Regions from separate parts of the Actinoallomurus rhizosphaericola genome, predicted to be linked through region 2. Evidence: riboswitches for the same ligand, from Rfam matches in the RefSeq annotation. Region 2 holds a riboswitch; the other holds the start of a gene.
The links. Region 2 has a riboswitch for cobalamin ahead of NE234_RS41695 (putative cobaltochelatase). Riboswitches for the same ligand answer to the same signal wherever they lie in the genome.
Positions count from the first base shown of each region.

Region 1 (14,554 bases), on a different contig from region 2:
GGTCACGCGTTCGGGCACGCGGAGGAGACGCTGATGGCCCGGCCGGCGACGGGGCCGGAGACCGACCTGCTCCGCCTCGATCCGGGCGACTGGGTCGTGCAGGTCCTCCGTGCCTCCTACTCCACCGAGGACACGCCGATCCACGTGCTGGAGACCGTCTGCGCCGCGACGCGCCACGTGTTCTCCGTCAGCCAGGCGGGCGGGTGCGACCGGTTCTGAAGATCCCGGCCCGTCCACCGTGGCCGGTCAAAGGTAGGCCGTCAGCCAGCGGTCGAGCTCCTCGAAGACCTTCGCCCGTACGGGCGCGGCGGACAGCACCAGGTCGTGCAGCCCGCTCTCGACGCGCACGCACGTGACGTGCCGCCCGAGGCGCGTCGACCAGCGGGCGATGTCGTCGGCGTTCAGCACGCCGTCGCCGGTGGAGAAGTCGCCGTTCCTGCCGCGTACGGTCGTCGTGGAGGCCATCACGAGGACCGGCACGTCGATGGCGAGCCCCGCCTTGACCTGCCGCTGCGCCTTGATGATCGCCGACAGCCAGCCGGCCCGCACGCCGAAGCCCTCGGCGGGCTTCCAGGTCAGGTCGAAGTCCCACTCCCCGTCGTGGTCGCGGTGGATGCTGTGAACGTAGGACCGGCTGACGCCCGCCGGGATGGCCATCTTCGGGCGGCCCTTCGCCAGGACGCGGACGACGGGCGTGAGCGTACGGCGGAGCCCGGCGGGGACGTTCAGCTCCAGGAACGGGCTGTTGAGGAACAGGCCGTCGACCAGTCCACGGCCGCGGACGCGATCGGCCCACAGGGCGGAGACCAGCCCGCCCGTCGAGTGGCCGTTCACCAGCAGCGTGTCATGGTCCTCGCGGATGAGGCGGACCGCCTCGTCGATCTCCGGAAAGTAGTCGGACATGCTGTGGGCGAAGTTCGGCGTCTGGTGGTCCAGCAGTGAGCGGCCGTACTTGCGCAGGTCCAGGGCGTGGAAGGAGTACCCCCGCTCGACGTAGAAGTCGGCGAGGTGCGTCTGGAAGAAGTAGTCGGTGAACCCGTGGATGTAGAGCACGGCCTTCCGGCTGCCGGGACAGGGCCGCCGGACGAGCGTGGCGACCACCTCGCCCTCCGCGTCGTCGTCCAGCGTCAGCCGGATCGCCTCATAGTCCACCCCGAGCACATCCTGTCCCATGGCGGGACAGCGTAGGGCCGCGCTCCGGCACGCGCCACGGCCGAACCCCTCACGAAAGCTCATACCACCAGGAATCTGCTCGTTTCTGCACCGAAGCCTTGCAAAGAGAGCACGAATGAGCAATCCTCGGTCCTGGCCGACGGAAGGAGAGCTCTTTCGCGTGCTGGCGTCAGTCCTGCCGATCCCTATGGGCGACGCCACCCCGGCCGCCGCGGAGACTCCGGGGCCGGCGCGTACGGGGAGTGCGGAACAGCACGCATGCCGCCCCGTGTTTCTTCGAACTCACGAGGAGCGCCCATGCGCGAAAGAGCACGTCTCGTCGTCGCCGCCCTCAGCGCGGCACTCGTCGCCTGCCTCGGCCTGGCCGTCCCGGCCGGCGCGGCGACCCTGCCCGACCCCGTCTCCTGCAGCGGCTGCTGGAAGCCCGCCCTGAACACCAGCTGGCAGTGGCAGCTGAAGACCGTCCCGTCCGCGCCGTACCTGGACGTCGCGATGTACGACATCGACGGGTTCGAGGCCACCGCCGCCGACGTGTCGAACCTCCACTCGACCAAGTCCGGCCGGAAGGTCGTCTGCTACATCAGCGCCGGCACGTACGAGAACTGGCGGCCCGACGCCGGCGACTTCCCGAGCAGCGTGCTCGGCAACGACGTCGACGGCTGGGCCGGTGAGCGCTGGCTGGACGTCCGGCAGTACACCGGGAAGCTCGGCACGATCCTGACCAAGCGCATGGACATGTGCAAGGCGAAGGGCTTCGACGCGATCGAGTTCGACAACGTCGACGGGTACGACAACGACCCCGGCTTCCCGATGACCGCCAACGACCAGCTGAACTTCAACACCTGGCTGGCGAACGAGGCGCACAAGCGCGGGCTCTCCGCCGGCCTGAAGAACGACATCCCCCAGCTCAAGACGCTCCAGCCGTACTTCGACTGGGCGCTGAACGAGGAGTGCTGGGCGAACAACGAGTGCACGACCGCGCAGACCGGCTACGGCTATGACAAGTACGTGGCCGCCGGCAAGGCCGTGTTCAACGTGGAGTACTCCCTGGCCACGTCGAAGTTCTGCAGCAAGGCCAACGCGCAGAACTTCAACTCACTGAAGAAGGACCTCGACCTCACCGCCTACCGCGTCCCCTGCCGGGGCGTCTGACCCACCCTGTTCATCCGGCTGTACCGGCCGGCGGCGGTCACGAGGTGCGGGGCCGCCGCCGGCCACCCCCGTAAGTGGAAGGTTCACCCTGTATGTCCCCGTCCATCCGTATCGCTTTCATCGGCGCCGGTTCCGTCGAGTTCACCCAGCAGCTCCTGCGCGACATCCTGTCCTTCCCCGAGCTCGCGGACGTACGACTCGCGCTGCACGACATCGACCCCGAGCGGCTGTCGGTCGCCGAGGCGCTCGCCCGGCGCACCGCGGAGCGGTTCGGCGCCAAGCCGGAGATCGTCGCGGAGCTCGACCGCAGGGCGGCCCTGGACGGCAGCGACGTCGTGGTGAACATGGTCGCGGTCGGCGGTCACCGCGCCACGACGATCGACTTCGAGGTCCCGGAACGCTTCGGGCTCCGGCAGACGATCGGCGACACGCTGGGCATCGGCGGGATCTTCCGCGCCCTGCGGACGTTCCCGCTGCTGGAGGGGCTGGCCGCCGACATGGCCGCCGTGTGCCCCGACGCGTGGCTGCTGAACTACACCAATCCGATGGCCATGAACCTGCAGTACCTGGCCACGGTGGCGCCGCGGCTCAAGGCCGCCGGTCTCTGCCACTCCGTCTACTGGACCGTCCGCGGGCTGTCCGACATCGTCGGCGTGCCGCACGAGGAGGTCGACTTCCTCTCCGCCGGGGTCAACCACCAGGCGTGGATCCTGCGCTGGCAGCACCAGGGCCGCGACCTGTACCCGGCGCTGGACGCGGCGATCGAGCGCGACCCGGAGCTGCGCCGCCGGGTGCGCGTGGACATGTACCGGCGGCTCGGCTACTACCCGACCGAGACCAGCGAGCACTCTTCCGAGTACGTCCCCTTCTACCTGCGGCATCCCGCCGAGATCGAGCGGCTGCGCATCCCGGTCGGCGACTACCTCGGGATCAGCGCGGGCAACGTCGCCGAGTACGAGTCGATCCGGGAGAGCCTGGCGGCCGGGCTGGACCCGGAGCCCCGCGAGGAGGAGGACGCGACCGAGTACGCCCCGCAGGTGATCCACAGCCTCGTCACCGGCGCCCTGCGCTCGATCCAGGTCACCACCGCCAACACCGGCCTGATCACCAACCTGCCGGCGGGCGCGGGCGTGGAGGTCCCGGCGACCGTCGACCGGCTCGGCGTCCATCCGCACGCGGTGGGGGCGCTGCCGCCGCAGCTGGCCGCGCTGAACCGGAGCTTCCTCAACGTCGTCGAGCTGGTCGTCGCCGCCGCCGTCGAGGGCGACCCGCGGCACATCCGGCACGCGGCGATGTCCGACCCGGCCACCGCGGCCGCGCTCACCGTCGACCAGATCTGGGAGCTGTGCGACGCGATGGTGGCCGCGCACGGCGACGCCCTGCCCCCGGCCCTGCGAGGACGGCTCTCCCCCGGCTCTCGGTGACGGCTGCACGGAGGCGGGGCCAACCGAGCAACACCGTGAGCGATAACCCCCGGAATTAATCGTTCCCGCGCGGCCGCGATCGCCTTATAGTGATCGAATGCGTCAAGAGGAGCGTCTCGGTCTGATCCTCGACCGGCTGGCCCGCGACGGCTCCGTCTCCGTGGCCGACCTCACCGGCGAGCTGGGCGCGTCCCCCGCCTCCGTCCGCCGGGACCTGCGCGTTCTCGAAGAGCAGCAACTGCTCAAGCGCACCCACGGCGGCGCGGTCTCGGCCGAGGTCCTGTACGAGCTGCCGATCCGCTACCGCTCGGGCCGCCACCACGAGGAGAAACTGCGCATCGCGCAGGCCGCGGCGCGGCTGGTGACCGACGCGGTGCACTCGGTCGGCCTGGGCGGCGGCACGACGACGACGGAGCTGGCGCGGATCCTCGGCGCGTCGGCCCGTCCGCTCAAGGTGATCACGAACGCGCTGAACATCGCCGGGGAGCTGTCCGTACGCCCCGCCGTCGACCTCGTGGTGACCGGCGGCAGCGTGCGCTCGGCGTCGTACGAGCTGGTCGGCCCGCTCGCCGAGCAGGCCCTGGCCGGGATCAACCTGGACATCGCCTTCATCGGCGTGGACGGCATCGAGGCGAGCCGGGGCATCAGCACCCACGACGACGTCGAGGCGCAGACCGATCGCAGCTTCCTGCGCACCGCGGATCAGGTCGTCGTGCTGACCGACGGCTCGAAGGTCGGCAAGCGCGCCTTCTCCCGCATCGCGGGCATCGACGAGATCACCATGCTGGTCACCGACTCCGGCGCCGACGCGGCCGAGCTGGACCGGCTCCGCGCGGCGGGCGTCGAGGTCACCATCGTCTGACGCCGGACGAAGGCCACCGCCTTCAGCCGGCCGGAGGTCGCCATCCGCTGACACCGGACGCCGTGGCCCCGGCCGGCGTTCCGGCCGGGGCCACGGCGCACCGGGTCACTTGAGCCCGGACGAGGCGATGGAGCGGACGAAGAAGCGCTGCGCGATGACGAACAGGACGAGCACCGGGATCTGACTGGTGACGGTGCCGGCCATCAGCACGGGCCAGTTCGTGAAGTGCTGGCCCTGGAAGTTCTGCAGGCCGAGCTGGATCGTCATGTTCCCCGGGCTCTGCACGGCGATGAGCGGCCACAGGAAGTCGTTCCAGACGTTGAGGAACGTCAGCACCGAGAGCGTGGCGAGCGTCGGGCCCATGAGCGGGAGCAGGACGCTCGCGAGCGTCCGCAGCCGTCCGGCGCCGTCGATGCGGGCGGCCTCCTCCAGTTCCTTCGGCACGGTGGTGAAGAACTGCCGCATCAGGAACACCCCGAAGGGCGTGGCGAGGTTCGGCGCGATCAGCGCCCCGAGCGTGTCGGTCAGGTGCAGGTGCTGCATCACGATGAGGGTGGGCAGCATGACGATCTGGAACGGCACCATCAGCGTGGCGAGGACCACGACGAACAGCACCCGGTTGCCGAGGAACGGGATCCGGGCGAAGGCGTAGCCGGCCAGTGAGCACAGCACCAGATTGCCGACGACGCAGGCGACCGACACGATCGCGCTGTTCAGCAGCCAGTGCCCGAACGGCCCCTGGCTCCAGGCGTCGGTGTAGTTCTGCCAGTGGATCCCGTGCGGCAGCCCCGGCGGGAACCGCCGCGTCTCCGCCTCGGTGGAGATCGACAGCAGCACCATCCAGATGAGCGGGGCGAGCATCACCGCCGACAGCGGGATGAGGATCAGGTGCAGGGGGCTGGGCCGGCGGGACCGCCGGTGCGGCGGGCGCTCCCGCTCCGCCGTACGGGCGCGTCCCATCGACCGCGTGAGCGCCGTGTCGGCCATGTCAGTTCACCTCGTAGTGGGAGGCCCGGCGGCTCAGCCAGAGCTGGACCATGGTCACGGCCAGGATCACCAGGAACAGCGCGCTGCCGATCGCGGCGGCGTAGCCGCCGTCGAAGTTCACGAACGCCTGCTGGTACAGGTAGTAGACGAGGACCGTGCTGGCGTGCAGGGGGCCGCCCTTCGTGGTCACGTAGACCTCGTCGAACAGCTGGAGCGCGTTGATCGTCAGCCAGACGAGGAGGAAGGACGAGGCCGGCGCGAGGAGCGGCAACTCGACCTTCCAGAACGCCTTCACCCGGCCGCAGCCGTCCAGGGCCGCGGCCTCCATGAGCTCGCGCGGGACGTTCTGCAGGGCCGACAGATAGATGATCACGGCGAAGCCGAGCCAGCCCCAGACGGTCATCATCACGACCGCGGGCAGCGCCTCGCCCGTGCTCTGGAAGAACCCCTGCTGCGGCAGGCCGACCTTGCCCAGCGCGGCGTTCACCAGGCCGAACTGCGGGTTGAGGAGCCAGCTGAAGATCACGCCGGTGGCGACCGTCGAGGTCACCAGCGGGACGTAGACCGCCATCCGGTAGAACAGCATGCCGCGCACCTTCTGGTTGAGCAGCACGGCGATGGGGATGGCCAGCAGCATCGTGATCGGCACGAACAGCACGCAGTAGACCAGGGTCTGCCGGGCCGCCTGCCAGAAGACCGGATCGTGCACCATCTTCTGGTAGTTCGAGGCGCCGGTCCACGTGCCCGGCGACGTGAGGTCGGTCTGCTGGAAGGAGAGCAGCAGCGACCAGACGACCGGGACCAGGCCGAACAGCCCGATGAGGAGCACGGCCGGGGACACGAAGGCCCAGCCGGCGACGTGGTCGGCCCGGCGCATCCGGGGGCCGGGCCGGTGGGTCCGGTGGCCGCGCCGGCGTTCGGACGCGGCCCGGTCGGCCGCCACGACCGCCATTACGCGCCCGCCATGACGCTGTTGACCTCGTCACGCGCCTGGTCCAGGGCGGCTTGGGGCTGTGCCTTGCCGAGCAGCACCGCCTGCACCGCCAGGCCGAGGGCCTGGGAGATCTTGGAGTACTCCGGGATGTTCGGCCGCGACTTCGTGGCGTTCTTCGCCAGGTTGTCGACGAACACCTTGTCCCCGGGGTACTTCTTCAGGAACTGCTGGTAGCCCGGGAGCTGGGTCTCCGACTGCCGCAGCGGCAGGTCGCCGGTGGCGGTGGCGAAGCGCAGGTGGACCTCCGGGGAGGTCAGCCACTGCAGGAAGGCCCAGGCGGTCGCGCGGTCGGACTTGTTGAACAGCATGTAGACGTCCGGGCCGGCGATCGTCGCGTGGGTGACCTTGCCGGGCAGGATCTGGACGCCGTACGGCACGTCCTTGGTGATGGAGGACAGGTCCCAGGGCCCCGTCCACATCATCCCGATCTTCCCGGAGTTGAAGAGGTTGAGGTACTGCTGGTCGCCGCCGTCGAGGTAGACCGAGTGGTCGGTCACGGACATGTCGTGCAGGAGCTGCATGGCGGCCAGGCCGGCCGGCGAGTCGAACGCGGCCTTCTTGCCGTCCGGGGTGAGCAGGTCGCCGCCCGCCTGCCACAGCAGCGCGAGGAACCGCCAGACGGTGTCCTCGGTGCCGTCGTTGACGTAGGCCCAGCCGTACTGCTTCTTACCGGCGTCGGTCAGCCGGCGCGCGGCGTTCTGGAAGTCGGTCCAGGTCCAGGACGGCGTCGGGTACGACAGCCCGGCCGCGTCGAACATCTTCTTGTTGTAGACCAGCGCCAGGTTGTCCACCAGCGCCGGAACGCCGTAGACCTTGCCGTCCGGCGTCGTGGCCGCCTGCCGGGCGGCCGGGAAGAAGTCGTCCCACTTGAACTCGGGGGCGCTCTTCACCAGCGACGTGAGGTCCTGGGTCTGGGGCCGCTTGGCCAGTGTCGTGATCGACGAGCCGAACTCGTACGCCACGCCCGGCGCCTTGCCGGACACGAACGCGCCGAGCGTCTTCTTCAGTGCGTCGTCGTTGCTGCCGGCGAAGGTGACGTTCACCTTCTGGCCGGGGTGGGCCTGGTTCCACTCCTGGCCGAGCGCGGCGATCTCCTTCGCCTCCTGCCCCGTGTAGCCGTGCCAAAAGATCGTCGCGCCGTGTGAGGATCCGGATCCTCCTCCGGAGCAGGCCGCCACGGCCCCGAGAGCGAGCGTGGTGGCCATGGCCATGAGTCGCGTACCGGCCGTACGGCCGAGCAGACGTGATCTTGCGCGCGTCATAGATAACTCCCTGGTTGGGCCGCCCGCGCGTGCGCTTCAGTCAGAATCGATGCTCGTTTGCGAGCAGTGCATGGGACTTTAGATCAGAATCAATCACGTCTTCAAGGCGTTCTGCGAATAACACCGTCACATTGCCGCAACCGAACAGTGGTCGATCATCGACGGTCACAGCCCGCCGAGACCTCTGCGGACGCGGCCCCCTCCGGCGCGGCGAGACGCCGGCGCCCGAGCGACGGCGGTGCACAGGACGAACGGTTTCCACCGATAACGAGTCAGTGTTAGCACTGCTGGAATCACTGATATGGTGAACGCATTAACATCGGAAACGGTGCGTCCGACGACGGGAGACCCCGTCGGCACACCGCGCCGGATCGCCATCGCTCCCGGAGGTTCCCGTGATCGTCATTACCGCTCCCACCGGCGAGATCTGCCGTCAGGTCCTCGACACGCTGCTCGACGGCGGCCGGCCCGTCCGGGTGATCGCCCGCGATCCCGGCCGGATCGCCCCGCGCACCCGTGACCGCGCCGAGGTCGTCCAGGGCTCCCACAGCGACCGCGAGGTGCTCGCCGAAGCGTTCAAGGGCGCCGACAGCGTCCTGTGGCTCGTCCCCCCGAACTCGCGCGCCGATGACATCCGGGAGCACTACCTCGGTTTCACCCGCCCGGCCTGTGACGCCATCAAGGCTCAGGGCGTCGAGCGCGTCGTGGGAGTCACCAGCCTGGGCCGCGGCTACGGCAGGCACGCCGGGCTGCTGTCGCCCGCGTTCGCGATGGACGACCTGATCGAGAGCACCGGGGTCGGCTACCGGGCCCTCGCCATGCCGTTCTTCATGGAGAACCTCCTCCACCAAGTCGAAGCGATCAGGACGCAGGGGATCTTCTCCATGCCGAACCAGGCGGACCGCCCGCTGGCGACCGTCGCCACCCGCGACATCGCCGCGACCGCGGCCCGCCTCCTGGCCGACGACTCCTGGTCCGGGCAGGACACCGTCCCGGTGATCGGCCCCGATTCGCTGTCCCCCGACGCCATGGCCCAGATCCTGACCGAGGTCCTGGAGCGCCCGGTCCGCTTCCAGCAGGCCGACCCCGAGGCGTACAAGGCGACGATGACGCGGTACGGGATGAGCGACGCCTGGGCGCAGGGCCTGGTCGACATGGCCATCGCCCAGAGCGACGGCATCTACGACGCCGAACAGCGGGCCGTGACCTCACCCGCCCCGACCGGTTTCCGTCAGTGGTGCGAGGAGGTGCTCAAGCCCGCCGTCCTGGCCTGATCGGCCGCCGCCGCCGCCGGCCGCGCCGGCCGCGCCGGCCGCCGGCCTCGCCTACTCGCCGCCCTCCAGGTCGCCCTCCAGGTCGAGGTAGGTCCGGCGCAGCCGGTCCAGCGTCTGCGGGTCGGGTTCGGCCCACAGGCGGCGGTCGGCGGCCTCCAGGAGGCGTTCGGTGATGCCGCGCAGCGCCCAGGGGTTGGACTGCTCCATGAACGCGCGGTTCTCCGCGTCGAAGACGTACTCCTGGGCGAGCTTCTCGTACATCCAGTCGTCCACGACCCCGGCCGTCGCGTCGTACCCGAACAGGTAGTCGACGGTGGCGGCGAGCTCGAACGCGCCCTTGTAGCCGTGTCGGCGCATCGCGGCGATCCAGCGCGGGTTCACGACGCGGGCGCGGAACACCCGGTGCGTCTCCTCCCCGAGCGTCCGCGTCCTGACCTGGTCCGGCAGCGCCGAGTCGCCGACGTACGCCGCGGGGTTGCGCCCCGTCAGCGACCGGACCATGGCGACCATGCCGCCGTGGTACTGGAAGTAGTCGTCGGAGTCCATGATGTCGTGCTCACGGGTGTCCTGGTTCTTGGCCGCGACCGAGATCCGGCGGAACGCCGCCTCCATGTCGGTCCGCGCCTCCCGCCCGTCCAGGCCGCGCCCGTACGCGTAGCCGCCCCACACGGCGTACACCTCGGCGAGGTCCCGGTCGTCCCGCCAGTTGCGGGCGTCGATCAGCGGCAGCAGGCCCGCGCCGTACGCCCCGGGCTTGGACCCGAAGATGCGGCTCGTCGCGCGCCGCCAGTCGCCGTGCCCGGCCAGGTCCTCCAGCGCGTGCGCGCGTACGTGGTTGCCGGCCTCGTCGAGTTCCGCGACCGCGCCGATCGCGTCGTCCACCAGCGCGATGACGTGCGGGAACGCGTCCCGGAAGAAGCCGGAGATCCGCAGCGTGACGTCGACGCGCGGCCGGCCCAGCTCCTCGCGCGGGATGATCTCGAACCCCGTGACGCGGCGGGACGCCTCGTCCCAGACCGGGCGGACGCCAATCAGCGCGAGCACCTCGGCGATGTCGTCGCCCTGCGTGCGCATCGCGGAGGTGCCCCACACCGTGAGGCCGACGCTGCGCGGGTACTCGCCGGTGTCGTCCAGGTGCCGCCGGATCAGCGACTCGGCGAGGGACACCCCGACGTCCCACGACGTACGCGACGGGATGGCCTTCGGGTCGACGGAGTAGAAGTTGCGGCCGGTCGGCAGCACGTTGACCAGCCCGCGGGTCGGCGACCCGGACGGCCCGGCGGGGACGTACCCGCCGCCGAGCGCGTGCAGGACCGCGTCGAGCTCCCCCGACGTCGCGTCCAGCCGCGGCACGACCTCCCGCGCGCCGAACTCCAGCAGCGTCACGACCTCGGGCACCTCGCGGCCGAGCACCTCGGCGCAGACCGCCGCCGCGCGGGAGGCGTCCCAGCCGAGCGTCTCCATGCCGACGACGAGCCGGCGCGCGACCGCCTCCAGCAGGTCCACGACGTCCGATGCCGTACGGGCGGGGCCGTCGACGACCTCGGTCAGCGCCGTGGCCTCGACCCGCGCGCCGGGGACGGCGAGCAGCTCCCGCTCGTCCAGCCCGTACGCCGCCGCGATCGCGGCGCGCAGCCCGGGCAGCGCCCCGGCCCGGCCCGCCCACACCTGCGCGGCGCGCAGCACGGCGAGCACGAGGTTCACCCGCTGCCCGGCCTCCGGCGCCTGCCCGAGGATGTGCAGGCCGTCGCGGATCTGCACGTCCTTGACCTCGCAGAGGTACCCGTCGATGTGCAGGACGAAGTCGTCGAAGTCGGCCTCGCCCGGCTCGTCGGTGACGTGCAGGTCGTGGTGGAGCTGGGCGGCCTGCACGAGCGTCCAGATCTGGGCGCGCACGGTCGGCAGCTTCGCCGGGTCGAGCGCCTGCACGGTGGCGTACTCGTCGAGGAGCTGTTCGAGCTTGGCCAGGTCGCCGTACGTCTCCGCGCGCGCCATCGGCGGCACCAGGTGATCGACGATGACGGCGTGGCCGCGCCGCTTGGCCTGCGTGCCCTCGCCCGGGTCGTTGACGATGAACGGGTAGACCAGCGGCAGGTCGCCGAGGACCGCGTCCGGGGCGCACTCGGCGGAGAGGCCGAGGCCCTTGCCGGGCAGCCACTCGAGCGTGCCGTGCTTGCCGAGGTGGACCACGGCGTCCGCGCCGAACACCTCGTCCAGCCAGCGGTACGCCGCCAGATAGTGGTGGGAGGGCGGCAGGTCGGGGTCGTGGTAGATCGCCACCGGGTTCTCCCCGAACCCGCGCGGCGGCTGGATCATCAGCACGACGTTCCCGAACCGCAGCGACGCGAGAACGATGTCGTCGCCATCGGTGTACAGCTCGCCGGGCGGCTCGCCCCAGTGCTCCCGCATCCGCTCGCGCAGCGGCTCCGGCAGCGCGGTGAACCACCGCTCGTAGTCCTTCAGCGTCACCCGCGCGGGCGCGGCGCGGAGCTGATCCTCGGTCAGCCACTCGACGTCGTGCCCACCCGCCGCGATCAGCGCGTGGATGAGCTCGTCGCCGTCCTCGGGGTACTCGCCGACGTCGTAGCCCGCCTCGCGCAGCGCCCCGAGCAGGCGGACCGCCGAGGCGGGCGTGTCCAGCCCGACGGCGTTGCCGACACGGGAGTGCTTGGTCGGGTACGACGACAGCACGACCGCGAGCCGGCGCTCGGCGACCGGCGTGTGCCGGAGCCGGGCCTGGCGCACGGCGATCCCGGCGACCCGCGCGGCCCGCTCCGGGTCGGCGGCGTACACGGGGATGCCGTCCGGCCCGTCCTCCTTGAAGGAGAACGGCACCGAGATCAGCCGGCCGTCGAACTCGGGGATCGCGACCTGCATCGCGGCGTCCATCGGGGACAGCGCGGCGTCCGACGCCTCCCAGGTCGCGCGGGACGTCGTCAGGCACAGCCCCTGGACGACCGGCACGTCGAGCGCGGCGAGCGCCCCGGCGTCCCAGGCGTCCTCGTCACCCCCCGCCGAGGCGTCCGCCGCCACCGCGAGGTGCTTCCGGGTCGGGCTCCCCTCCTCACTCGCTCCGCGGCCGGCTCGTTCCTCGCCGACCACTCCGCTCGCTCGTCGGCTCGCCGCTCCCCCGGCGGCGAGGACGGTCACGACCAGCGAATCGGCCCGCCCCAGCAGCTCCATCAGCCCTTCGTCGGCGGAGCGCAGCGAGCCGCAGAAGACGGGCAGCGCGTTCGCGCCGAGCTCTTCGATCCGTTCGCACAGCGTGTCGACGAACGCGGTGTTCCCGGACAGCTCGTGCGCCCGGTAGAAGACGACGCCGACGGTCGGCCGACCGTCCTTCGGCTCCCCGGTCCGGTGCAGGCCGTACGCGGGCATCTCCCGCGGCGCCTCGAACCCCTCGCCGGTCAGCAGCAGGGTGTCGGACAGGAAGCGGGCCAGCTCCCGCAGGTTGTCCACGCCGCCCTCGCGGAGGTACGCCAGCGCCTCGGCGGCGACGCCGGCGGGCACCGTCGACAGCGCCATCAGCTCCGCGTCCGGGGCGGCCTCCCCGCCGAGCGCGATGAGCGGCACGTCCCGGCCGCGCAGGTCCTCGATCCCCTCCCGCCAGGTCTTCAGGCCGCCGAGCAGCCGGACCACGACGGCGTCGACGCCCGCGCACAGCGCGTCCAGGTCGGCGACGTCGAGACGCGACGGGTTGCCCGTCACGTAACCGGCGTCCGCCGAGCGCGCGGACAGGAGTTCGGTGTCGGCGGTGGAGAGCAGCAGGACACGCACGTGTCGTTCCTTCCCTCGGGGGTCCTCGCCCCGGCTCGGGTGAAAGGTCGGCGACGGCGGGAAGTCTCCTGACTTCCAGGTCACCGCTCCCCCGCGGCCTTCCAGCTCATCGCCGTGGCCGTACGTGCGGGCTCGCTACCTGGTCACAGTTGCGGGACAGCCCCGGACTCGCACCGGGTTCCTTCCCTCGCCGTCGAGCGATCAGTCTACGAGCGCGCCCCGGCGGGCGCACCGCCGCGGCGCGCGAGGCGTCAGCGCCGAGGATGTTCGAGCTCGGAGGGACGAAGACCCTCGGCGGTGATGCCGGCGTACGCGCCGACGGCCCGCTCGGGGGCGCGCCGGTCGAGGGCACCGGAGACCAGCGCGACCGCCAGGCCGGCGGCGCCGATGAGCGCGGCGATCCAGGTCGTCGAGGCGTAGCCCAGACCGGCGTCGATGGCCAGCCCGCCGAGGAACGGCCCGACCGTGTTGCCGAGGTTGAACGCCGCGATGTTGGCCGCGGACGCCATCGTCGGCGCGCCCGCCGCCTTGTCCAGCACCCGGGTCTGCAGCGGCGCGATCGTCGCGCTGCCGACCACTCCGAGCAGCAGCATCACGACGACCACCGCGACCTTGCCGTGCACGACGAAGAAGAGGAGAAGCGACACCGCGATGACGGCGGCGAGGATCCCGTACAGGCTGGGCATGAGCGCGCGGTCGGCGAGCCTGCCGCCCAGCGCGTTGCCGGCCACCATGCCGACGCCGAACAGCACCATGAGGATCGGCACCGCCCCGGAGGAGAACCCGGTGACGCGGGTGGCGAGCGGCGCGACGTAGGTGATGACGGTGAAGACCGGGGCCCAGCCGAGGGCGGTCATGGCGAGGGCGAGCCAGACCTGGCCGTGCCGGAAGACCGACAGTTCGCCGCGGAGGCCGGTGTCGGCGGACGGCCGCGGCCGAGCCGGGACGAGGGTGGCGATGCCCGCGAGGGCGACCAGGCCGATCGCGGCGACGACCCAGAACGTGGACCGCCAGCCGAGGGCCTGCCCCAGCGCGGTGCCGCCCGGAACGCCGAGCACGTTGGCCACGGTCAGGCCGGTGAACATCATCGCGATGGCCCCGGCACGCTTCTCGGGCCGTACGAGGTCGGCGGCGACGACGGAGCCGATGCCGAAGTAGGCGCCGTGGGCGAACGCCGTCACGAGCCGGGCCACCATGAGCACGCCGTACGTGGGCGCGACCGCGCACAGGAGGTTGCCCACGGTGAACAGCGCCATCAGGGACACCAGCATGGTCTTGCGGGAGATCCTGGACCCGAGCGCGGTCAGCAACGGCGCTCCGACGACGACGCCGAACGCGTACCCGGACACCAGGAGCCCGGCGGTGGGGATGGAGACGTGCAGGTCGGCGGACAGGTCCGGCAGCAGGCCACTGATGACGAACTCGGTCGTTCCGATGCCGAAGCCGCCGATCGCCAGGGCGAGCAGCGCGATGGGCATGAGGTCTCCTCCGCGTAGACTGAGGGGCGTGAGCAATAACCAGCGCACGAATTAGTTGCACACGCCTGTTACTTGCAGACGCCGACTATCTCACCACGCAATCAGTGAGATGCCAAACGCAAGGAGGGGTGACCCATGTCACTGCCCGATGACGCGGCCGAGGCCCGCGCC
Region 1 is NZ_JAMXMW010000022.1:31,879-46,432, forward strand. It holds gene NE234_RS36295 (UTRA domain-containing protein) at 1-219, shown strand, start outside; gene NE234_RS36300 (alpha/beta hydrolase) at 247-1,173, opposite strand; gene NE234_RS36305 (endo alpha-1,4 polygalactosaminidase) at 1,471-2,325, shown strand; gene melA (alpha-glucosidase/alpha-galactosidase) at 2,418-3,749, shown strand; gene NE234_RS36315 (DeoR/GlpR family DNA-binding transcription regulator) at 3,847-4,611, shown strand; gene NE234_RS36320 (carbohydrate ABC transporter permease) at 4,717-5,598, opposite strand; gene NE234_RS36325 (carbohydrate ABC transporter permease) at 5,600-6,550, opposite strand; gene NE234_RS36330 (ABC transporter substrate-binding protein) at 6,550-7,854, opposite strand; gene NE234_RS36335 (NAD(P)H-binding protein) at 8,250-9,128, shown strand; gene cobN (cobaltochelatase subunit CobN) at 9,180-12,905, opposite strand; cobalamin riboswitch at 12,947-13,112, opposite strand; gene NE234_RS36345 (MFS transporter) at 13,157-14,383, opposite strand; gene NE234_RS36350 (MarR family winged helix-turn-helix transcriptional regulator) at 14,519-14,554, shown strand, end outside.
Region 1: it holds a riboswitch for cobalamin, as region 2 does, so the genes downstream of both, cobN (cobaltochelatase subunit CobN) here and NE234_RS41695 (putative cobaltochelatase) in region 2, are expected to answer to the same signal.

Region 2 (14,554 bases):
GAGCAGGTCGCGAGCGCCGGGCCCGAGGCCGATGATCGAGAGCCGGCCGCGCGGCGCGAGCCGGGCGACGGCGGCCGTGGCGTTCGCGGACTTGCGCTTCTCGGCGACGAGTTCGGCGTCCCGGCCGTGCGCCCGCGCGCCGTGCAGCGCGGCCGCCTCGGCGACGCTGGGCGTGCCGACCTCGGCGCGGACCACCTCGGAGGGGTTGGGGACGGCGACGGCGGCCAGGGTCTCGGCCGGGTAGGTGACGACCTCCCAGCCGCGCGCGGCGGCCGCCTGGAGGATGCCCTCCTCGTCGGCCTTGAGGTCGACGGTCGCCAGGAACCGTACGGCGGCGGGGTCGACCCTGGCGGCGGCCAGCGTCTGGTCGACGAGCGCCCCGACCTCCTCGGCGGACACGCCGCGCGCCGAGCCGACCCCGACGACCAGGGATTTGGGCCGGTAGACGAGCGCGCCGCCGAACCACCCCTCGTGGCACATGCAGTCCAGCTCGGCGTGGTCGGTGACGAGGATGCGGTGCGCGGCGTCCTCGGCGCCGGGTGAGACGTTCGGGGGCAGCGGGGGCAGCGGCCAGCCCTCGGCGCCCTCGACGCGCACCGGTTCGCCGGACAGCACGGCCGCGCCGACGTGAGCGAGCAGGTCCGGGTTGTGGACGGTGAAGCCCAGGTCGGCGCCGTAGGAGTCGAGCGGCGTGACGTTGCCGCGGTCGCTGGCGGTCGTCACGACCGGCGTGCAGCCGAGCACGCCCGTCAGCCGGTGGGCGAGCAGGTTCCCGCCGTGGTGGCCGCCGAGGACGGCGACCGCGAAGGCCATCGACTCGTCCACGCAGACGACGGCGGGGTCGGTGGTCTTGTGGCCGAGCAGCGGCGCCAGCACCCGTACGGTCGCGCCGACGGCGAGGAAGCTGACGATGGCGTCGCAGGTCCGCCACGCCTCGCGGAGCGCGTCGGCGGCCTTGTCCGCCGTGAGCACGCGGACCTCGTCCGGCCACGCCGCGCGCAGCGTCTCGGCCGCCGTACGGCCGCTCGCGGTCGCCGCGACGACGCCGATCCGCATCGTCGTCTCCGTCCCCGCGCTCGTACGTCCCTGCTCCTCCGAGCCCGCAGCGGTCCGTCCCGTCGTCTCCGTCACCGTGACCTCCCCGTCAGCACGAACACCGGATTCTGCGCCTCCAGCCGGAACGACCCGCCGGGCAGGTCGGCGAACCGCGACGCCGCCACCTGCACGCCCTCGACCGAGTAGCCCGCGTCGGCCAGCAGCCGCCGCGCGGCCACGGCACGGTCGACCGCCGCGAAGGTCGCCACGACCGTCTCGGGACGGCGCGCGAGGGCCCCGCCGAGCGCGTCGAGGCCACCGCCGCCGACGAACACCGCGTCGGGGTCGGGCAGCGCGTCGTACGCCTCGGGCGCGGCGCCCTCGACCACGCGCACGCCGCCGGAGCGGGCGTTGCGGCGGATCAGCGCGCAGGCCGCCGGGTCGCGCTCGATGGCGATGACGGCCGCGTGGTGCTCGGCGCACTCGATCCCGACCGAGCCGCTGCCCGCGCCGACGTCCCAGATCAGCCGGCCGAGCGTCGGCCGCAGGCGGGACAGCGCGACCGCGCGCACCTCCCACTTGGTGATCATTCCGGCGCGGTGGTCGTACGCGTCGTCCGCGCGCGCCCAGCCGTCCGGCGGCGCGGCGGCCTGATCGTGCACGCGGGCCCCGCCGGCGAGCCGGTCCTCGTCGAGGACGACCACGACGTTCGGGTCCGCCCAGTCGCGGGCGGCGGCCTCGGCCGGCGCGCACCGGAGGACCCGCTCATCGGGGCCGCCGAGGCACTCGGCCACCCAGAGCGTGCGGTCCCAGCCGGCGAGCCCGGCGGCGATGACGTCCGGACCGCAGGACGGCGCCGTGAGGACGGCGACCTTCGGCAGCGCCCGGCAGGCGTTCACGGCGGTGCGCGGGTCACGGCCGTGCGCGCTCACGACGACCGCGTCGTCCCAGGGCAGGCCGATCCGCGCGAACGCGGTCGCCACCGACGACACGGCGGGCAGGACCTCAGGGGCGTGGCCGCGCCCGCGCAGCGCCCGCAGGATGCCGAAGAACGCCGGGTCGCCGCTGGCCAGCACGACGACATCGCCGTCCGCCGCGTCGACCTGGTCGAGCGCCGCCGTCACGTCGCCGAGCACGATCCGGCGCGCGTGCTCCGGCGGGCGTACGGCCTCCAGGTGCCGGCGGGCGCCGACGAGCAGGGAGGCGGCCCGGATCCGGTCCATCGCCTGCGGGGACGGCGGAGAGCCGTCGCAGCCCACCACCGTGATCACCGGGCCAGCCGCCCGTACATCGCGATCATCCGCTTGCCGGTGAAGTCGACGAGGACGACCTGCGCCGCGACGCCGCTCGCGCCGGGCACCTGGGCCGCCTGGTCCTCGGCGAAGCGCTCCAGCACCCCGGCGACGCGGCGGCACAGCTCGCGACCGGCGCGGCCGAGCAGGCCGGCCTCCTCCCACAGCTCGTACGCGTGGCGGGCGGTGTTCGCCTCCGCGACCCGCGCGGCCAGGTCCGCCGGGCCGCCGACGTCGGTGGTGATCTCGCCGAGCAGCGCGGTGTCGACCTTGGAGCGCGTGTAGTGCGTCATCAGGATGCCGGACGCGAGCTTGGTCAGCTTGCCGGCCATCCCGACGAACACGACCTGCGCGACGCCGTGCTCCACCGCCCGGCGCAGCGCGGCGCCGGTGAAGTCGCCGACCTCGACGAAGCACACGTCCGGCAGCTTGGGCAGCATCGCCATCGCGCCCTGCTCGGTACGGCCGCCGGTGCACAGGACCAGCGTCCGCTGGCCCTGCGCGGCGAGCACCGAGACGGCCTGCTCGACGCTGGCCCGCCACGACGCGGTCGAGAACGGCCGCACGATCCCCGTCGTGCCCAGGATCGAGATGCCGCCCAGGATGCCGAGCCGCCGGTTCGTGGTCTTGCGCGCCATCTTCTCGCCCTCGGGCACCGAGATGACGACGCGGACGCCTCGGGCGGTCAGGTCCACCGACTCCCCCACCGCCTGCTCGATCATCCGCCGGGGCACCGGGTTGATCGCCGGCCCGCCGACCTCCAGGCCGAGGCCGGGCTTGGTGACCACACCGACGCCGACGCCGCCGTCCAGCTCGATGCCCGGCTCGTCCCGCCAGGAGACGGTGGCGGTCAGGCGGGCGCCGTGCGTGACGTCCGGGTCGTCCCCGGCGTCCTTGACGACGACGGCCTCGGCCCGGCCCTCCCCGGACACGCAGGAGTCCACCGCGAACGTCACCCGACGGCCCGAGGGCAGCGCCACCTCGACGACCTCCGGCGCGGCGCCCGTGACCAGTGCCTCCGCCGCGGCCTTGGCCGCCGCGGAGGCGCAGGTGCCGGTCGTCCAGCCGGTGCGCAGCGCCGTGCCGCGGGCCTTCATGGTCCGCGGCATGTCGGGTTCGTAGGGTGTCGTCATCGCCGGCTCAGCCGCCCCGCAGCGCCCTGCGGGCCGCCCGGTCCGCGCGCCGGTGGCCGTGGAAGTGGCCCGGGTGGTACAGGTGCGAGCGGGTACCGCCGGCCTCCAGCGCCGCGCCGACCAGCACGAGCGTGTGCTTCCACAGCTTGTGCTCCTTGACGGTCTCCTCCAGCGCATCGAGGCGGCAGCGCACGATCAGCTCGTCGGGCCAGGTGCACTGGTAGGCGATCACGCAGGGGGTGTCCGGCGGGTACCCGCCCTCCAGGAGCTCCTCCTGCAGCTGCCTGGACCGCGCCGCCGAGAGGAACAGCGCCATCGTCGTGCCGTGCCGGGCGAACTCCCGGACCTCCTCCCCCGGCGGCATCGGCGTCTTGCCCCCGCCGAGGCGCGTGAGGATCACCGACTGGGCGACCTCGGGGATGGTCAGCTCCCGCTCCACGGCGGCGGCGACCGCCGAGAAGCTGGACACGCCCGGAACGACCTCGGTCTCCAGGCCCAGCGCGCGGCAGCGGTCGAGCTGCTCCTGCAGCGCGCCCCACAGCGCCGGGTCGCCGGAGTGGATCCGCGCCACGGTCAGGCCCTCGGCGACAGCGCGCTCGTAGTACGGCAGGACGCCCTCCATGGGCAGCCGCGCCGAGTCGACGATCTCCGCGTCCGGGCGGGCGTGCTGGAGCACGTCCTCGTGGACCAGGCTGGCCGCCCAGATCACCACGTCGGCCTCGGCGATCGCCTTCGCCGCCCGGAACGTCAGCAGGTCCGCCGCGCCCGGCCCCGCCCCGACGAACACCACGCGTCCACTCATGAGGCCTCCTTCGTCGGCCTCATGAGCGAAACCGCTGTGCTCATTGATGCCTCGCTTCGCTCGGTCATCGGTTCCCCCCGTTCAGCTTTCCGCCGGTGACGGTCCGGCGGCCGGGCACGATCAGCGTCGACAGGTACGGGACCGGCCCCACCAGTTCCTTCGCCGCGCGTACGTCCTCGTCGGGCAGGCCGAGCCGCGCGCCGTACACCGCGTCGTCGAGCCGGCCCGCGTCCCGTACGGCCGCCAGGGTCTCCTCCGCGACGCGGCCGAACTTGTACGCGACGACCGTGTCCCGTGTCTCCAGGGCGGTACGGAGCCGCGCGGAGCCGCCCGTCAGCGGCAGCAGGCACAGCGACTCGTCGCCCTCGGTCAGCACGGTCCCCGACCGCGCGGCGAGGTCCTGCATCGCGGTGACGCCCGGCACGGTCTCGACCTCCACACCCGGCTCCCGTTCGCGTACGGTGCGGGCGAGGTAGGTGAAGGTGGAGTAGACGTTCGGGTCGCCGATCGTGGCGAACGCCACCGTCCGCGCCCCGCCGGCGAACGCCTCGACCACCCGGCGCGCGGCCGCGTCCCAGGCGCTCACCCGCCGCTCGCTCAGCCCGCCCCGGTCGTTGAGGGCGAAGACGACGCGCTCGGCCCGGTCGGTGTACGCGCGGACGACGGACTCGGCGCGGCCCGGCTCGTCCAGCGCCATCACCGGGACGAGGACGACGTCGGCCTCGCGCAGGATCCGGACCGCCCGGACCGTGACGAGCTCGGGATCGCCCGGCCCGACGCCCACGCCGATCAACCGTGGTCTGTCAGGGTTCATGAGAATTCACTCTCCAGCAGGCTGAACAGCACGGCGTCGACCCGTCCGGCCGGGATCAGCATGGCCTCGCGGAGCACGCCCTCCCGGGTGAAGCCGGCCTTCGCCGCGACGCCCTGCGACGCCAGGTTGCCGACGGCGGCCAGCAGCTCGACCCGGTGCAGGCCCTTCTCGAAGGCGTACGCGGCGGCGGCGCGCGTCGCCTCGACGGCGTAGCCCTTGCGCCGCGCCCACGGCGCGATCCAGTAGCCGACCTCGACGCGGCCGTCGGCCCAGTCCGTACGGCCCAGTCCGACGGTGCCGGCGAACCGGTCCCCGGCGACGATGGCGAAGTTGACCCCCAGCGTCGGATCGACGTGCGCGTGCGACACGCACCAGGCCAGCGCGGTCTCGGCGGTCTGGGCGGGCGCCCAGGGCATCCAGCGGAGGATCTCCGGGTCACGGCTCGCCGCCAGGACGTCCGCCGTGTCGCCCTCCTCGAACGGGCGCAGCAGCAGCCGCTGGGTCTCCAGCAGCACTCCCATGTCGAAGGTCATCGGCATGCTCCCACGAAACGACTCGCCATCTCCGGACTACCAGCCCAGTGGAGATGAAGGTAGGAGGCGAGGCGGAGAGGGCCGGCGAATCCCTCGGGCCCGGCCCCGGGCCAGCGCCAGGCGGCCGCGGTGTCCGGCCCGCGCCGCACCGCCGTGCGGTGGAACTCGTGGCCGCGGAAGCGCTCGCCGGTCCGCGCGACCGGCGAGTCGGTCACCGCGACCGCCTCGCGGTAGCCGAGGGTGAGGCGGGACGTCATGGACGCCTCGGCGTCGACGACCCCGCACATCGGCGCGCCGTCGAGCGTACGGGCGAGGTAGAGCAGGCCGGCGCACTCGGCGTAGATCGGGCCGCCGAACGCGGCGACCTGCCGGCGCAGCGGCTCGTTGGCCGCCAGCTCCGCCGCGTACATCTCGGGGAAGCCGCCGCCGATCACGATGCCGCGCGTGCCGTCCGGCAGCGCCTCGTCGCGCAGCGGGTCGAACGGCACGACGTCCGCACCGGCCGCGGCGAGCAGCTCGTCGTTCTCGGCGTACCCGAACGTGAACGCCGGGCCGCCCGCCACCGCCACCACGGGACGCGCGGCGCCCTCGGCGGGGCCCGCCGGCCGTACGGCGTCCTCTCCCGGAGCCGCCGGAGGGCCCGCCGCCGCGGCGGGAAGGTCCGCCGCGGCCGGGTCCCAGGGGCGGGCGCCGATCGGCGGGGCGGCGTGCGCGAGGGCGAGCAGGCCCTGCAGGTCGCAGGACTCCGCGACGAGCGCGCCGAGCCGCTCCACCGTCCGTACGGCGTCGGCGCGGCGTTCGGCCGCGGGGATGAGGCCGAGGTGGCGCGACGGGGTGTCGACGTCCGCGTTGCGCCGCAGCACCCCGAGCACCGGCAGGCCCGTCTCCTCGATCGCCGCCCGGCAGATCCGCTCGTGCCGGTCCGAGCCGACCCGGTTGAGGATCACGCCACCGATCCGCACGGTGGAGTCGTAGGTGACGAACCCGTGGACGAGCGCGGCGATCGAGCGGCCCGCCGAGGAGGCGTCCACGACCAGCACGACCGGCGCGTCCAGCAGCCGCGCGACGTGCGCCGTGGAGGCGAACCCGCCCCCGGCGGCCTCCGCGCCGTCGAACAGCCCCATGACGCCCTCGACCACGGCGACGTCCGCGTCCCGCGCGCCGTGCAGGAACAGCGGCGCGACGAGGTCCTCCGACGTCAGCCAGGGGTCGAGGTTGCGGCCCGGCCGCCCGGCGGCGAGCGCGTGGTAGCCCGGGTCGATGTAGTCCGGCCCGACCTTGTGCGGGGAGACGTCGAGCCCGCGCGCGGTCAGCGCGGCCATCAGGCCGGTGGCCACCGTCGTCTTGCCGCTCCCGGAGGCGGGGGCGGCGACGACGATCCGCGGCATCCTCACCGGACCGCCCGCCTCGGCAGGGAACGCGTCACCACTCGATGCCCTTCTGGCCCTTCTGGCCCGCGTCCATGGGGTGCTTGACCTTGCCCATCTCGGTGACGAGGTCGGCGAACTCCACCAGCCGCGGATCGGCGTCGCGGCCGGTGATGACGACGTGCTGGTACCCCGGGCGGTCCCGCAGTGTCGCGATCACGTCCTCGACGTCCACCCAGCCCCACTTCATCGGATAGGTGAACTCGTCCAGCACGTACAGCGTGTAGGTCTCGGCGGCGAGGTCGCGCTTGATCTGCTCCCAGCCCTCGCGGGCGTCCGCCGCGTGGTCCTCCTCCGTGCCGGGCCGCTGGATCCACGACCAGCCCTCGCCCATCTTGTGCCAGGCGACCGGGCCGCCCTCGCCGGACTCGCCGAGCACCCGCAGCGCCCGCTCCTCGCCGATGCGCCATTTGGCGGACTTGACGAACTGGAACACGCCGATCGGCCAGCCCTGGTTCCAGCCGCGCAGGGCCAGGCCGAAGGCGGCGGTCGACTTGCCCTTGCCCGGACCCGTGTGGACGACCACGAGAGGGCGGTTGCGGCGCTGCCGGGTGGTCAGCCCGTCGTCGGGCACCTGGGACGGCTTTCCCTGCGGCATGTCAGTCCTTCCGGCGGCGGTGGCGGGGCGGGGTCACGGGAACGGCGGCGGGGCCGGTCAGGGGGATGGCGGCGGCGCGGCGGGTCACGCCGCGGCCCGGCGGTCGTGGACGACGCCGGTGAGGGCGTCGGCGGCCAACTCCTCAAGGCGCACGGCCTCGGCGCCGAGGCGGGCGGCGATCCCGCCCGCGAGCCCGAGGCGCACCGGGCCGCGTTCGCAGTCGACGACGACGGAGGTGACGCCGCGCAGCAGGTCGGCGGCGCGCAGCGCGTCGGCCGGGGAGCCGTGGGTGGCCCGCCCGTCGGTCACCAGGACGAGCAGGGCGCGGCGGGCGGGGTCGCGCAGGCGTTCGGCGCGCAGCACGTCGGCGGCGCGGAGCAGGCCGGCGGCGAGGGGGGTGCGGCCGCCGGTCGGCAGCGTCTCGAGGCGCCGCGCGCCGGCCTCGACGGAGGAGGTCGGCGGCAGCGCCAGCTCGGCGGACGTCCCCCGGAAGGTGATCAGTCCGACCTTGTCGCGGCGCTGGTAGGCGTCCATGAGGAGGCTGAGCACGGCGCCCTTGACGGCGCGCATCCGCTGCCGCGCGGCCATGGAGCCGCTGGCGTCGACGACGAACAGCACCAGGTTGCCCTCGCGGCCCTCCCGGACCCGTTCGCGCAGGTCGCCGGAGCGGATGACGAGGCCGGGACCGGAGCGGCCGCGGGCGCGCTGGTGCGGGGCCGCGGCGAGCAGCGTCGCGGTCAGGTGTACCGACCGCGTGCCCGGCCGCGCGCCGGTCGTCCGGCCGTACGGGGTGCGGGCCCGCGAGCGGCGGCCCGGCGCGCCCTCGCCGAGACCGGGCACGGTGAAGACCCGCGGCCGGTACAGCGCGTCGGCGGGCGCGGGCTCCGGGGACGCCTCCCGCTCGCGACCGCCGCGGCCCTCGCCGGACAGGGCCTGCTCGATGTCGACGAGCGCCCCCTCCTGCGGGCCGGAGGGCTCGTCGCCGGGAGCGTCCGGTCCACCGCCGCCGGGGCCGTCGTCCGGACCGGGGTCGTCGGGGTCCGGGTCGGGGTCCTCAGGGTCCGTGTCCTCGTCCGTGTCCGGGGACGGGTCCCGCTCCGGCCGCGGGTCCGGGCCGGTGCCCTGCTCGGGGACGAGGTCGGTCACCGTGTCCTCGCCGAACCCGGGATCCGGCGCGGGCGGCTGTTCGTCCTCGTATCCGCCGGTGTCCTCCAGGACCTCCTCGAGCTTTTCCTCGTCGAGGCCCGGCGCGTCGAAGGGGTCGCGGCGGCGCCGGTGCGGGAGGGCGAGACGGGCGGCGACGCGCACGTCGGCCGCAGTGACGACCGTACGGTCGTGCCAGGCGGCGAGGGCCATCGCGGCGCGTGCCATGACGATGTCGGCGCGCAGCCCGTCCACCTCGAACGCCGCGCACACCGCCGTGATCTGCCGCAGCGCGCCGTCGGGCAGGACGACCTCGGGCAGCCGGGCGCGGGCCTGTTCGATCCGCCAGGCCAGCTCCGTCTCGGCGCGCGCCCACCCGGACGCGAAGGCCGCCGGATCGGCCTCGTACGCCAGCCTGCGGCGCACGACCTCCGCCCGCTCCTCCGGGTCGCGGGTGGCCGCCACCTCGACCGTCAGGCCGAAGCGGTCCAGGAGCTGCGGCCGGAGTTCGCCCTCTTCGGGGTTCATCGTGCCGACGAGCAGGAACCGGGAGGCGTGCCGGACGGAGACGCCCTCGCGCTCGACATAGGAGTGGCCCATCGCGGCCGCGTCGAGGAGCAGGTCGACGAGGTGGTCGTGCAGCAGGTTGACCTCGTCGACGTACAGCACGCCGCGGTGGGCGGCGGCCAGCAGACCGGGCTGGTAGGCCTGGACGCCCTCGGTGAGCGCGCGTTCGAGGTCGAGCGAGCCGGTCAGGCGGTCCTCTGCCGCGCCGATCGGCAGCTCCACGAGCCGGGCGGGCCGCACCCGCCGCGCGTCGTCCGCACCGTGCGGCCCGTCGGGGCACCGGGGGTCGGGCGCCTCCGGGTCGCAGGAGAACCGGCAGTCCGTCACCACCGTGACCTCCGGCAGCAGTCCGGCCAGTGCCCGCACGATGGTGGATTTCGCGGTGCCCTTCTCGCCGCGGACCAGCACCCCGCCGACGGACGGGGAGACCGCGTTGATCAGGAGGGCGAGCTTGAGGTCCTCCATCCCGGTGATGGCGGAGAACGGATAGGTGTTCACCCGGTGGTCGTCCTTTCCTCGGGTTAACGCGCCCGTAGGTGGCCTGGCATTCGGCGGCCGGAGTCTCCTGGCTCCCGGATCACCACCCGTCCCCGGCCTTCCGGCTCACGCCGTGGCCTGCTTCTGGGGAAGGACTTCCCGGTCACAGTTGCGCGACAGCCCCGGATTCGCACCGGGTTCCTCCGCGTACCGCCGGAGGACAGCATGACATATCCGGCCTGACGCGCGACACCGCAGGTACGGCCCCCGTCCGTGCTCCGGCGCGCGGGCGGCGGGGTCTCCCGCCGGGTGCACGGCGGGTGCCCGCCGTCGCGGAGCGGCCGGGAACACGGCGGGAGCACGTTATCGCGGAGCGGCCGGCCGCTGCCCGGAGAGAAGTGATCTGCTTGAATAGAACCTGTTCTATTTTGGGAGGCGCGCGGATGAGGCTCGGCATCAACGTCGGCTACTGGCAGCGGGATCCGGAGGACGCGACCGAGACGGTGCTGGCCGCCGAACGGCTCGGCTATGAGTACGTCTACACCGCCGAGGCGTACGGCTCGGACGCCTTCACCACGCTCACCTGGTACGCCGCGCGGACCTCGCGCATCAGGCTGGGCACGGCGGTGGCCCAGATGTCCGCCCGCACGCCCGCCGCGACCGCCATGCACGCCCTGACCCTCGACGCGCTGTCCGGCGGCCGGCTCACCCTCGGCATCGGCGCGTCCGGCCCCCAGGTCGTGGAGGGCTGGTACGGCGTGCCGTTCGCCCGCCCGCTGGAGCGCACCCGCGAGTACGTCCGGATCCTGCGGGACGTGTGGCGGCGCGCGGAGCCGGTGACCTCCGCCGGCCCGCACTACCCGCTGCCGTTGCCGGCCTCCGCGTACGCGCCGGGCCGCGTGACCGGCCTCGGCAAGCCGCTCAAGTCGATCGTCCACCCGGTGCGCCCGGACATCCCGGTGTACCTCGGCGCGGAGGGACCGAAGAACATCGCCCTGGCCGCCGAGATCGCCGACGGCTGGCTGCCCCTCTTCGTCGACCCGACGCGGATCGAGACGGTCTTCGGCGCCTCGCTGGCCGGCCGCCCCGAGGGGTTCGACATCGCCGCGACCGTGACGACGATCGTCACCGACGACCTGGCGACCGCGCTGGAGTTCGCCAAGGTCCCGCTCGCCTTCTACATCGGCGGCATGGGGGCGCGGGACCACAACTTCCACCTGGACCTGATCGGGCGGCTCGGATACGCCGAGGAGGCCGCGCGGGTACAGGAGCTGTTCCTGGCGGACCGGCGCGACGAGGCGATCCGTGCGGTGCCGGACGACCTGGCCGACTCGATCTCCCTGCTCGGCCCGATCGGCCGCGTCAGGGAGCGGCTCCAGCTGTGGTGGGACTCCCCGGTGACCACGCTCCTCATCGCCGGGGTCAAGGACGAACCGACCCTGAAGGCGATCCGCGACCTCGTACCGGCCTGACCAGGCGCCTCAGTCCCGGGCGCGGGACGGCATCCACCGGACCGTCAGTCCCGGGCGCGGGGCGACATCCACCGGTCCGTCAGTTCCAGGCGCGGGACAGCATCCACGTGCCGGTCGCCCGGTCGTGGCGCAGCTCGTACACGCCGGCCGTCCGGTCCGGGGTCGCCTCGACGCGCCAGAACTCCCGCTCGCCGCCCTCCGGGGCCTCCGGGTGGCGTTCGTGCCACCAGTCGCGGGTGGTGACCCAGCGGTCCAGCACCCGCAGCACCGTGTAGAGCCGGCCACGCCAGACGAACCGGGACGGCCTGCCGTCGGCGAGCCAGACCTCGACGGGATCGCCGTACACACGGCTCATCGCCCACGGCCCGGCGCGTCCGCACGCCTCGCACGTCCATCGCTCGCTCCGCCCACGCGGGCCGCCCGCCTCTCGGATCGGTGACAGGGAGTGAGCCTGGGGGAAGGCAGGCGACAAGTTCGAACATACGTTCGACTAAGGTGTTCGTCAAGCCCTTGACGTGACCCCGGGCCCGAGAGCGGCGGATCCGGAACCCGCGGGCCCCGGCCGCGGACGCGGACTCAGCGGGCGAGCGGGCGAGCGCCCGAGGTCCAGCGGCGAGCGCCCCCGAGGCACAGGCCCAGTGGGCCGAGCACCCGAGGCCCGACCCCAGGGGCGAGCACCCCGAGTCAGGCTCAGCGGGTGAGCGTTCGCACGATCAGCTCGGCGGCGCGGGCGGGGTCGTCGGCGTCGGCCTGCCCGCCGCCGGCCCACAGGTAGGACCATCGGATCCGGGACATCGGCATGGCGACCACCAGGACGCCGTGCCCGCTGGGCGGGTCCACCACGCGCAGCATCAGGTCCTCGGTCAGGACCGCCTGAAGACCGCGCGCCTCGACTTCGCGGGCGAGCGCCTCCAGGTGGCGTCGCCGCGGCCCGAGCGCGTATCCCGAAGTGGCGGCCATGAGATGCCACCCCTCTCACGCTTTGGACGTTACGGCAGGAAGGGGTACGCCCTAGGGCGTTCAACAGGTAAGGTGCCTATCCGATGGTGGCAAAAGGTGCCCAGATGGCAACGGTGAGTGACCTCCCCTGTCAGGATGTCCCGCCCCCGTTTTACGTGCAAGTATTTTCGGACCAATAGATCAGACGGATTCGGCATCACCCGTGCACAGTTCAACGGCCCCGACGCGGCCCGGCCGCAGGTTTCGGCCGCACCGACCGCTCACCATCGGTCCCCATTCTCCTCGCATTACGCGCAGGACGCTCGCCATGGAGGTGCCCCATGTCCGATGGCCGTAGTCCCACCGTCCGCCGCCGCCGGCTGGGAATGGAACTGCGCAGGCTCCGGGAGGCCGCCGGCCTCATGATCGAGGACGTCGCGAAACACCTCGAGTGCTCCATGTCCCGCGTCAGCCGCATCGAGACCGGCAAGTCCGTGGCGCGCATCCGCGACGTCCGCGACATGCTCGACCTGTACGGCCTGCCCGAGGGCTCGCAGCGCGACCAGCTCCTCGGCCTCGCCAAGGACGCCCAGCAGCGCGGCTGGTGGACCGAGTACGAGGCGGTGCTGTCCGCGTCGGCGGGCCTGGACACCTACATCGGCCTGGAGGCGTCGGCCGCGTCGATCCGGACGTTCCAGACCCACCTCGTGCCCGGCCTGCTGCAGACCGAGGAGTACGCCCGCGCGTTGATCAAGGCCGGGCGGCCCGGCGAGACGCCCGAGAACGTCGACCGGCGCATCGCCCTGCGCACGCGCCGCCAGGCCATGCTCCACGAGTCCGGCTCGCTCGAGCTGTGGGCCGTGCTCGACGAGGCGGTGCTGCGCCGGCCGATCGGCGGGGTGACCGTGATGCGGTCCCAGCTCATGCGGCTGCTCGAGGTCGGCGAGCTGCCGGGCGTCACGATCCAGGTGCTGCCGTTCGCCCGCGGCGCCCACCCCGGCGTCGACGGCGCCTTCACGATCATCGGCTTTCCGGACCCCACGGACCTGGACGTCGTCTACATCGACTGCCCCGCCGGGAACATCTTCCTCGAGAAGGAGAAGGACGTCCGGCGCCACACGACCTGGTTCGACCATCTGCGGGCCGCCGCGCTGCCGCCCGACGAGTCGGCCGAGTTCATCACGGCGGCGGCGGACGAGTTCAAGGACGCCTCCCCGTACCCACGGAGATGATCCACGTGAGTGGCCACCCCGATCTCGTCGACGTCGGCTGGCGGAAGAGCAGCCGTAGCTCCAACAACGCCGACTGCGTCGAGGTCGCCGTCGTCGGCGACACGTCCGGCGACCGAGCCGGCGACTGAGCCGGCGCCGCCCCGGGCACGGCCGCGGAGTCCCGCTTCCGCGGCCTCACGGCCGGCGGCGGCCGTGAGGCGGCCAGAGCACCGTGGGACGGGTTAGGGTCGGCGGCATCAGCAGTCGCGCAGAAGGAGACCGCATGCTGCCCTGGTCGGCCGACCTCGCCGGACGTATCGACGAACACGAGTTCAGCAGCGAACTGCTGCGCGGCAACCCCCTCGGGGATCCGCACCGCCGGCCGTTGTGGGTGTACGTCCCGCCGGGGTACGACGACGAGCCGGACCGCCGCTACCCCACCGTGTACGTCATCCAGGGGTACACCGGGCACCTGCCGATGTGGCGCAACCGCAGCCCCTGGCGGCAGCCCTTCCCCGAACTGGCCGACGGGGTGTTCGCCCGCGGCGAGGCCCCGCCCGTGATCGTCGTGTACGTCGACGCCTGGACGGCGCTCGGCGGCAGCCAGTACCTCGACTCCCCCGCCACCGGGCGCTACCACTCCTACCTGTGCGACGAGCTCGTACCGTGGGTGGACGCGCACTACCGGACGCTGCCCGACCGCGACCACCGCGGCATCAGCGGCAAGTCCAGCGGCGGCTACGGCGCGATGATCACCCCGTTGCTGCGGCCCGACCTGTTCGGCGCGCTCGCCACCCACGCCGGCGACGCCCTCTTCGACGTCTGCTACCGCCCCGGATTCCCGAGGCTGGCCCGCATGCTGCGCGACTCCTTCGACGGCTCGATCGACAAGTTCCTCGCCGACTTCCGCGGCCACATCGCCGGCACCCGGGAGAGCGACTTCCCGCTCATCGAGATCTACGGCTACTCCGCGGCGTACTCCGCCGACGAGGACGGCACCGTGCACCTGCCCTTCGACGACACCGGCGCGGTCGTCCCCGAGGTCTGGGAGCGCTGGCTGCGGTGGGACCCGGTGCTGATGCCGCAGCGCCCGGAGTACGCCGAGGCGCTG
Region 2 is NZ_JAMXMW010000031.1:66,076-80,629, forward strand. It holds gene cobJ (precorrin-3B C(17)-methyltransferase) at 1-1,131, opposite strand, end outside; gene cbiE (precorrin-6y C5,15-methyltransferase (decarboxylating) subunit CbiE) at 1,128-2,306, opposite strand; gene NE234_RS41665 (cobalt-precorrin-5B (C(1))-methyltransferase) at 2,303-3,460, opposite strand; gene cobM (precorrin-4 C(11)-methyltransferase) at 3,468-4,262, opposite strand; gene cobI (precorrin-2 C(20)-methyltransferase) at 4,327-5,076, opposite strand; gene NE234_RS41680 (GNAT family N-acetyltransferase) at 5,073-5,609, opposite strand; gene NE234_RS41685 (cobyrinate a,c-diamide synthase) at 5,606-6,997, opposite strand; gene cobO (cob(I)yrinic acid a,c-diamide adenosyltransferase) at 7,032-7,634, opposite strand; gene NE234_RS41695 (putative cobaltochelatase) at 7,719-9,842, opposite strand; cobalamin riboswitch at 9,881-10,051, opposite strand; gene NE234_RS41700 (LLM class F420-dependent oxidoreductase) at 10,265-11,293, shown strand; gene NE234_RS41705 (DUF6504 family protein) at 11,373-11,648, opposite strand; gene NE234_RS41710 (hypothetical protein) at 11,984-12,253, opposite strand; gene NE234_RS41715 (helix-turn-helix domain-containing protein) at 12,574-13,464, shown strand; gene NE234_RS41720 (DUF397 domain-containing protein) at 13,461-13,592, shown strand; gene NE234_RS41725 (alpha/beta hydrolase) at 13,727-14,554, shown strand, end outside.